Regions from separate parts of the Vibrio kasasachensis genome, predicted to be linked through region 1. Evidence: predicted binding sites of a transcription regulator. Region 1 holds the regulator's gene; each other region holds the start of a gene.
The links. The regulator PurR, encoded in region 1, represses purine synthesis genes. The targets are predictions, from matches to a motif close to TNANGNAAACGTTTNCNTNA.
Positions count from the first base shown of each region.

Region 2: glpX (class II fructose-bisphosphatase) is a predicted target of PurR. The motif match lies at 1,355-1,374, and genes of this name have one in related genera.
Region 3: L4C38_RS00485 (NCS2 family permease) is a predicted target of PurR. The motif match lies at 1,700-1,719, and genes of this name have one in related genera.

Region 1 is NZ_JAKJTB010000015.1:102,064-105,313, forward strand. It holds gene L4C38_RS13220 (TVP38/TMEM64 family protein) at 1-16, opposite strand, end outside; gene L4C38_RS13225 (TfoX/Sxy family DNA transformation protein) at 122-715, opposite strand; cyclic di-GMP riboswitch class I at 828-910, opposite strand; gene purR (HTH-type transcriptional repressor PurR) at 1,062-2,066, opposite strand; gene torD (molecular chaperone TorD) at 2,268-2,921, opposite strand; gene torR (two-component system response regulator TorR) at 3,161-3,250, shown strand, end outside.
Region 2 is NZ_JAKJTB010000014.1:113,036-116,285, forward strand. It holds gene metF (methylenetetrahydrofolate reductase) at 1-630, shown strand, start outside; gene zapB (cell division protein ZapB) at 890-1,132, opposite strand; gene glpX (class II fructose-bisphosphatase) at 1,433-2,440, shown strand; gene L4C38_RS12405 (sensor domain-containing diguanylate cyclase) at 2,524-3,250, opposite strand, start outside.
Region 3 is NZ_JAKJTB010000008.1:36,568-39,817, reverse strand. It holds gene gpt (xanthine phosphoribosyltransferase Tet(34)) at 1-138, opposite strand, end outside; gene L4C38_RS00485 (NCS2 family permease) at 391-1,680, opposite strand; gene vcdP (small protein VcdP) at 2,147-2,233, opposite strand; gene L4C38_RS00480 (aminoacyl-histidine dipeptidase) at 2,693-3,250, shown strand, end outside.

The sequences.
Region 1 (3,250 bases):
CAAGCTTCTTATTCATTTTTTTCTCCTGAACTTGATGTTCATTTACTATCTTGTTGAATAAGAACCGTAAAGCCAACGAAAACTTTCAAAAAAAAACCAGCGATTATCGCTGGCTTAGAGTTTAGTTATGCAACCTTGAAAGTAATTCATCCCGACGAGATTGCGGAACCACTGACCAGTGTGTTCCTTTTATTGCACCTTCAAGCGACCACAATAGCTCAAGGCTTATTTCACTAACGTGTGACTCTCGAATAGCCTTGTAAGCTTCAAGAGAGCCAGTTTGTTCGAGTTGCTTAACGTTGTCGATACCGACTTTCTTAAGCATTCGTTCTGTCGCCAGTCGTAAATTGGGTAAATCCTTGATGCGAGTTGGTTTGGCTTCAGCTTGAGTAGACTTTTCGCTTTGTGCTTTAACAAGCGCTTCACGAGCAACTTGCAGTGTTTGGTCACAATCGTCCTGCCATTCTTCACTTAAAGCAAAGTATTTGGTCACAACAGGGAACCCACGCTTGTGATACACGTACGGCTCTAGACCTTGTTGTTTAAACTGCTTAGTGAGTGTGTTGTCGGCACGAATATGAAGTTTGTCGTGTACAACTAGCGCAAACATTGTTTCGTCTGCGAAGATCCCAAACCCACCAAACATAGAGCGAGATTTAATACGACCTAGTGGCTGAAATAGCCTCATTGAGTCTTTAAGTATTGGTTTATCCATTCAGTACTTTCTCGGTGTATGTGTATAATAATACGCCACCAAATCAGGTCCGAGAGAATAGCAGCTAATGCAGAAATCAGGAGAGTAATCCGTTAACGAGTGCATTTCTACCATCGGTAACCCCGCTGCCATACATAATGTTTAGGCCGGTGGCTTTGCGTCCCATCTTTTCAGAATGGTTTGCCCTGTGCGTGACTTAATTTGCTTTGCTAAAGATTAAGATACTTCGACATAGAAGTATTACAACACTATGAGATATTTGTGATCCTAATGCAAGAATTAAGTTGAATGTGAAAAGCAATAGCTGATGTGATGACCATCAGCTATTGTTATAGGAATCATTAGCTTAGTTTATTTTAGCTACTGTAGAGCGTTCAACGATTTCTGGATGCATTTCAAATATTCGTTTGTCGTGTTCTTTATCTTTAATTCGCTCAAGTAAGATTTCAAACGCATTTTTACCGACACGACGTTTTGGTTGGTGAACTGTAGTTAATGGCGGAGAGAAGTACTCAGCCAGTTCAATGTTATCGTAACCAATGACAGACATATCTTCAGGAACACGGATGCCATTTTGCTGTAGGCGGCTCATTAAACCAAGTGCCATCGTATCATTGAAGCAGAAAATTGCGGTAGGGCGCTTATCCATAGCAACGATTTTGTCCGCAGCTAGCACAGCTGTGTCACATTCGAAGTTGCCTTCTAGAATCCAATCTTCGTCCACGGGTAAGTTAGCTTCTGCCATAGCACGCTTGAAGCCTTGAATACGTTCCTGACATGCAGCTTTCTCAAAGTGACCACTTAAACAGGCAATATCGGTGTGACCATGTTTAATTAGGTACTTCGTTGCGAGGTAACCACCTTCTTCTGAGTTGTCGATGATTTTGTCGGCTTGCGAACTTTCAGGACCCCAATCCATGACCACTTTTGGAATATCTTTGTGACGATTAAGCATCTCACTCAATTCTTCAGTGAAATCTGAACACATAACTAAAATACCATCGACACGCTTTTCAGCCAACATACGGACATAGTCACGTTGTTTCTCGTAGATACCACCGGTATTGCACAGAATTAAGGTATAACCTTGGCGATAACAGTAGCTTTCTACACCATCAATCACTTCAGAAAAGAATAAGTTTGTAGATTGAGTAACCAGCATACCAATGGTGCGCGTGCTGTTACATTTCAAACTACGAGCTACGGCACTAGGAGCGTAGTTTAGCTCTTGTACTGCTTCCATTACACGTTCTTGAGTTGTTTCTGCAACAAAGCGAGTTTTGTTAATTACGTGCGAGACTGTTGTTGTTGAAACGCCCGCGAGACGCGCAACATCTTTTATAGTGGCCATAAGGTGTGATCCTATTTATAGTTGCCACCTAGCTATTCACATTCTTGAATAAATTGGCAGGAAGTATTAGAAATACAAAAACCGCTTTTTTACAGCGGTTTGCACTTGATTCATATTTTTTATCGTTTTCGGTTACGATTTTAGACCGCATCGTCGCCAGTAGCAAACGAAAACCTTTTCCCATCAAACGGAAGTCGGATTTTAGTCGGCTTCACCAACAAGATAGTCGCAATCAAGGTTTAGGAATGCAACCAGAAGCGATACAACCGCAGAGTAGAAGCCAAACGAGTCTAAACTTTGGCTCTTTGCTGAGAATTTTGGTACCCAGTTAAGAATATGTTGACGAATAAAGGATTCTTGTTCGATGAGCGCATCATTTAAATGACGCTCCTGCTCAAGTTCATTTGAGCGAATAATCATATTACCTAAGAGGTCGAGTTCGATGGCAATATGGTCAGCAGGTTCATTCATCTCTTTATTGATCGCAACACCGTGTTGAATGAGCAGTGCTTCCATCTCTATCGCGGGTTCATCATGTAATAGACCGCTCTTACCCACATACATAGAGGCATAAGGTAATGCTGATTCCTTGTCTGACTTTAAAAATAAGTCACAAAAATCAGCGGCAAGTTCAAGTTGTCCATCCTCGCGATCGATCTGACGATTTAGCGCGTCAACAAGTCGATCAATTGCGGGTTTTAGTGTTGGGTTTTCACCAAGACCAGCTAGGAAGCTGCGAATTTCAGGGCTTTGATATTGAACTAGTTCTGCCTCTGTAAGCTCTTTGGCAAACAAACTAGAAAACCACCAGTAAATTTCTGCACGCTTTTCATTAAAAGCTTTTAGTTCTTGCATCTGATAATGCTCCAAGTTTTCGTACTGTTAGTATTTTAGCGAAGAAAAATGAATAGCGATAACGCATGTTGTGACTAAATGGGTCAAAAAATGGCAAAATGTTAACAACTAAGCTAGGTTTGTTTTGAATCAATAAAAAATCATCTTTCTTGAGTTTAATATAACAAAGACTAGAAATGTTACGACTTATGAATAGAATACAGTTGAAATTAATTCCTAATGTAAATTAAGTGGTTTAGATGAGCTATCACGTATTAGTTGTAGAAGATGATGCGGTCACTCGCAGTAAGCTAGTTGGCTACTTTCAAAATGAAGGTTACACCGTCAGC
Region 2 (3,250 bases), on a different contig from region 1:
CATTTGACTTGCATTGACGCCTCTCGTGAAGAGCTGATCCAAATCGCAGACGATTACTGGTCAAATGGTATTGAAAGTATTGTTGCGCTGCGCGGTGATATTCCACCAGGTGGCGGCGCGCCCGACATGTATGCCTCTGATCTTGTTAAATTACTTAAGTCACGCCATGATTTTGATATCTCGGTGGCGGCTTTCCCTGAAGTCCACCCCGAAGCGAAAAGCTCCCAAGCTGATCTACTCAACTTAAAACGCAAAGTTGAAGCGGGGGCAAACCGCGCTATCACGCAATTCTTCTTTGATGTGGAAAGCTATTTACGCTTTCGTGATCGCTGCGTTGCCGCTGGTATTGATGTTGAAATCGTGCCTGGGATTCTACCCGTATCCAATTTTAATCAAGCTGCTCGCTTTGCTGCGCAAAACAATGTCAAAGTACCGGGATGGATGGCAAAACAATTTGAAGGTTTGGATGATGATCCTACCACCCGCCAGCTAGTGGGCGCTAGCCAAGCTATCGATATGGTCCGAATTCTAGGTCGTGAAGGTGTCAAGGATTTCCACTTTTATACGCTGAACCGCGCAGAAATGACTTACGCGCTTTGCCATACATTGGGTGTGCGTCCTCAAGAATAATAGCTGTTCGTTAACGCGCTACTAAAGCAGATTTAAAAGGTTGGCTCATCGCCAACCTTTTTCCATCAAGCAAACATAAAAAAGACCGACCTTCCGGTCAGCCCATTACACAAATATCAGTAGAATACACCCAAGAAACTTGAAGATGCAGGTAGGCGGCAAGTAAGAAAGTCCCCTGAGCATAGGTGAACTATGTGATTGGGGCGCACGAACACAGCCAACACCGCTGCAACTTCAAGTATGAAGGGTATAGAATAAATTATTCTACATCATCCATTTTACCTAGTAGGTTACGGATGCGATCTTGCCATACTGCATGCTCTTGCTGCATTTGCTCAGATTTTTGCTCTAGATCTGCACGGCTAGTGCGCAGATCATTTGCTTCTACAGTTAGCTTCTCTTTGTCTTCTTTCAGCTCTTCCACTTCCATTTGAAGCAGTGCGATTGTATCTACTGCAGTTTGAATTTTTGCTTCTAGTTTTTCTAATACTTCAAAAGACATCTTAGCCTACCTTGTTCTATTCGGTTGAAGTGAAGTTCGCTTCACGTATTGCCTTCATTCTACTTAGCAGAGCCCATAGACACACGCCCTATATTTGATATTGTGCACCATTCGCGCAAAAAAACAGCAGTTACTGACATTTACCTAACGTTAACCGCTTGATAACGCCTTTACTAGCTACTTTACTTCGCTTTGTTAATCAAATTCAATCTCCAACCGCAAAAAAGCAAACGTTTCCTTTTCGGTATGATAGAATCTCGCCAAATTTACTTCCTTCCATAAAACCTATTTGGAGTCATCATGAAACGCGATTTAGCAATGGCATTTTCTCGAGTCACTGAAGGCGCTGCTCTCGCCGGCTATAAATGGCTTGGGCGTGGCGATAAAAACGCAGCCGACGGTGCCGCAGTAGAAGTCATGCGCATCCTTCTCAATAAAACCGAAATAAGCGGTGAAATTGTTATTGGTGAAGGCGAAATCGATGATGCACCAATGCTGTACATTGGTGAGCATGTTGGTACTGGCGGCGATGAGGTTGATATCGCAGTAGACCCAATTGAAGGCACTCGCATGACGGCAATGGGTCAGTCAAATGCGTTAGCCGTGCTCGCTGCTGGTGAAAAAGGTAGCTTCTTAAAAGCACCTGACATGTACATGGAAAAACTGGTTGTTGGTCCAGGCGCAAAAGGCTGTATCGACCTGCACAAACCACTCAGAGAGAACTTAGAGAATGTCGCTAAAGCGTTAAACAAAACGTTAGATACTCTTGTTGTTATCACTCTTGCAAAGCCACGCCATGATCAAACCATCGCAGAAATGCAAGCGATGGGCGTACGTGTTTTCGCTGTGCCAGATGGTGATGTAGCGGCTTCAATCCTAACTTGTATGCCTGATAGCGAAGTGGACGCAATGTACTGCATCGGCGGCGCTCCAGAAGGCGTAGTTTCTGCCGCGGTTATCCGCGCATTAGACGGTGATATGAATGCTCGTCTCATGCCACGCCACGAAGTAAAAGGCGACACCGAAGAAAACCGTATCTATGGCGCGGCTGAACTTGCTCGTTGTAAAGAGATGGGCGTAGAAGCGGGTGTCGTACTAAAAATGGAAGACATGGCACGCAGTGATAACGTTGTCTTTTCAGCCACTGGTATTACTAAAGGTGACCTGCTAGAAGGCATTACTCGCCAAGGTAATATTGCAACCACCGAAACACTACTGATACGTGGCCGTTGCCGTACAATTCGCCGCATTAAGTCAACGCACTATCTAGAGCGTAAAGACCCTGAAGTACGCGATTTTATTCTGTAATCACATTGTGATTACAAGAAACAAAAAAGGATGGCTTTGCCATCCTTTTTTACACCTGTCAGCCTCAACTAAATCAAGTCCCACTACCAATCTTGCGCAATAATGATACGGTTTTTACCGGTTGTCTTCGCTTGATAAAGTAAAGTATCTGCTTTTCCTATACCGTTGTTTTGCCAAAATTGAGTAATGTCATCAAACTGACTCCAACGATAAATAACCGCGCCACCAGACGCGGTTACTGGCATAACGTGCCCATTAGATAGATGAATTTCAGGTATGCTGATATCATTCTGTACGCGTTTGAGTATTGCTTGAACCACCGCAATAGATTCACTACTGATCGCAACAACAAATTCTTCCCCGCCAAATCGAGCAACCAGATCAGCTTGACGCAAGCTATTGTTAAGTTGCTTGGCTATTTGGCAAATGACTTCATCACCCGCTTGATGACCATGACTATCATTAATGGCTTTAAAATCATCAATATCAAATACCGCGATTGCGATATATTTCGCTGGCTCTAACCCCTTCAACTTATGCGCAAACCCACGGCGATTTTGTAGGTTCGTCATCGGATCTAACATCGCCAATTCTTTAAGGCGTAGGTGTGTCATTTGAGTATAGCGAAACCAAAAAATACAAATAGCCAAGATATAGAATGAGATTATTGCAATCGCTCGTTGTTTTTCCGCCTCAAATATATGTGTTAAATGAAGCCCTTTAGGCTCATTTACCGTTAGATAGAGACCGGTTTCTTGACCAGCAATTTTTACTGGTTGTGAATACGTAAAACTGAATACATCTGAACTA
Region 3 (3,250 bases), on a different contig from region 1:
AAGAATAGCGCCTGGAACTAGACCACCACGACTTACTGCCCAAATACCTTTCCATTGTTCAGCTGGCATCTGTTTTTCAGCAAGCTGACGGCAGTAGTTCTGCATGTTGTCCCAAGTAATAACGAATTTTTTACTCATTGTAATAACCTAATAATTTAAAGTTCTGCATCCCCTAATTTGCAAATGGTGCTCTCATGCAAAAAACAGCAGAGTGCGGACAGCTAAATGGGGACAAGCTGCGCAAACGATTATTCTACCCAAACAGCCTTATAATACCAATGGGGAATTTCCTCTAACAAAAAAAAAGCCATAGCAGTGTGATCTACTATGGCTTTTGCGATTTCACTGGAGAATGCACCAAGTCACTATCTACTTGGCACATTATCGTACTTAAGCGAATAAATATTTGAGTATAAAGACAGCAGATAGAACCCAAACACTAATAGAAACTTCGCGCCCTTTACCACTTAACAACTTAATTGCCGAGTAAGAAATAAAACCCAAGGCAATACCTTCAGCAATAGAGTAAGTCAAAGGCATCAACAAGCAAGTCACGACAACTGGCGCAGCTTCAGTTAGATCACGCCAGTCGATACTCACAAGACCCGACATCATCAAAATAGCAACATAGAACAGCGCGCCAGCGGTTGCATAGGCAGGGATCATGCCAGCTAATGGGGCAAAGAAAAGAGCCAGTATAAACAACACACCAACAACAACAGCAGTTAAGCCAGTACGACCACCAGCGGCTACGCCTGCTGTTGATTCAACAAAAGATGTCGTGCTTGATGTTCCCAGCACAGCACCTACCGATGTCGCCGTAGAATCTGCCAACAACGCCTTACTCAAACGCGGTAGTTTTCCATCTTCTTTAATTAAATTCGCTTTTGTTGCAACGCCGACCAAGGTTCCAGCCGTATCAAATAAATCAACAAATAAGAATGCAAATACAACGGAAATCATGCCCACTTCGAATACATCAGCAATGTTCATTTGCATTAATGTTGGAGCAATACTTGGTGGTGTTGACATTAACCCCCCCCACTGAACGTCACCTAATAGGAGACCAATTGTGGTAATAATCAAGATTGCGATCATTACCGCGCCGCGCACGCCACGGTACACCAAACCAATCGTCAAAAAGAAGCCAAGGGCTGCAAGTGCTGGCTTAAGGCTCGTAATATCGCCACGGCTCACCAACGTTGCTGGGTTATCAACTACGATACCGGCATTCTGTAAACCGATGAAAGCTAGGAATAGACCAATACCCGCAGAGATACCTGTACGAAGGGACATTGGAATTGAATTAATGATCCATTCACGAACCTTGAAGATACTCAACGCCATAAATAGCAAACCAGAAATGAACACGGCGCCGAGTGCCACTTGCCATGTATGTCCCATGCCCAATACAACACCATAAGTGAAGAAAGCGTTTAATCCCATACCAGGAGCAAGGGCGATTGGGTAGTTTGCCACAAAGCCCATAATGAAACAGCCAATCGCAGCGGCTAAACAGGTCGCCACAAAAACGGCACCCTTATCCATACCAGCATCAGCAAGCATCGCTGGGTTGACAAAAATGATGTAAGCCATCGTTAAGAAGGTAGTCACACCGGCGATGATCTCAGTTTTGACATTGGTGTCATTCTCGCTGAGTTTGAACAGTTTCTCGAACATTGTCGAATCCTATAAAATTTAAAGTAAACGTTTGCGTAATCGATTGGCTGGGATTATAAAGTTATCAAATAACAAATTCCAGATAGAATTATCACTCTAATTAATATTTTTCTTTATAAAGTCACTCTATAAACAGAAATAACGACCACAAACACCTGTGTTCACCTTATTTTTCATAAAGTAATCGCAACTTACTTAGCATGAAATATTTGATGATATTTTGAACCATGTTGTAAAATTTCAGCGTTGAACTAGGTGAAAATGGCACGTGTAATAGGAAGATATATTGAGGCTACGCAGTATTGGGCATATTTGACGAGAAACAACAGGCTTTAAGATTTAATGAGGGGATAAAAAAACGCCACTCAAAGTGAGTGGCGGTTGAATCATTGCAGCTAAAATAGTTAGCTGTAAAAAAATTCCAATAATAGGGGTCGAACAAAACTGTTTAATAACAAGCTAAGAACTAGTAGCCAAAGCTGGTTGGGTATACAAAATTACTAGTATAAACAGAGCTGTTTATCCAGAACATTGCACTTGGTAAACCTTTCATGCTATCACCTTAAATCAATGCATTAAAAACAAACGTTGATTTCTCAGTTCCTTGGAGGCGATAAATCGGACTCATCCTTTGAGCGTTTTTTCTTCAACTTGTGAAGTTGGTTACAAATATACCCTAAAGAAAAAAAATTACAATGCATTTGATGATAAAACTCGCAAAAAAATCGCAAACTTGATTTATATCAATTTATTTGTGTAATAAAATTACAACAAAAGGTGCCTACAACAAAAAACAAACATCTTCAGTGAAAACGATTGCCTATCAGGTTTTTAGCAAAATTAACGCATTTTCATCCGACAAATGATAAAAGCTATCATCGCTCTACTCTCTTTCTTATGAGAGTGATATGCTAGCTTCCTCTAATTTGTAGCCCAGCTCTAGTATTTCATCCCGCACTTAGTGGTTATACCTGCAACATGATCTGGTCTTAAGTAATATAAGGAGTCATCCGTGTCTGAGTTCCATTCTGAAATCAGCGAGTTATCGCCAACTCCACTTTGGCAGTTCTTCGATAAAATTTGTTCTATTGCCCATCCTTCTAAGCATGAAGAAGCGTTAGCGCAATACATTGTAAACTGGGCTCAAGAACAAGGTTTAGATGTTCGCCGTGATCCAACTGGCAATGTATTTATCAAAAAACCAGCCACATCAGGAATGGAAAACAAAAAAGGCGTCGTTCTTCAAGCACACATTGACATGGTGCCGCAGAAGAATGAAGACACACAACATGACTTCACTACCGATGCAATCCAACCGTACATCGACGGCGAATGGGTAACAGCGAAAGGCACAACGCTTGGTGCTGATAACGGCATCGGCATGGCTTCATGCCTAGCTGTTCTTGCATCAAATGACATCAAGCACGGTCCTATCGAAGTATTACTGACCATTGATGAAGAAGCCGGGATGACGGGAGCGTTTGGCCTTGAAGCTGGCTGGTTAGAAGGTGAAATCCTACTCAACACTGACTCAGAGCAAGAAGGCGAAGTCTACATGGGTTGCGCAGGC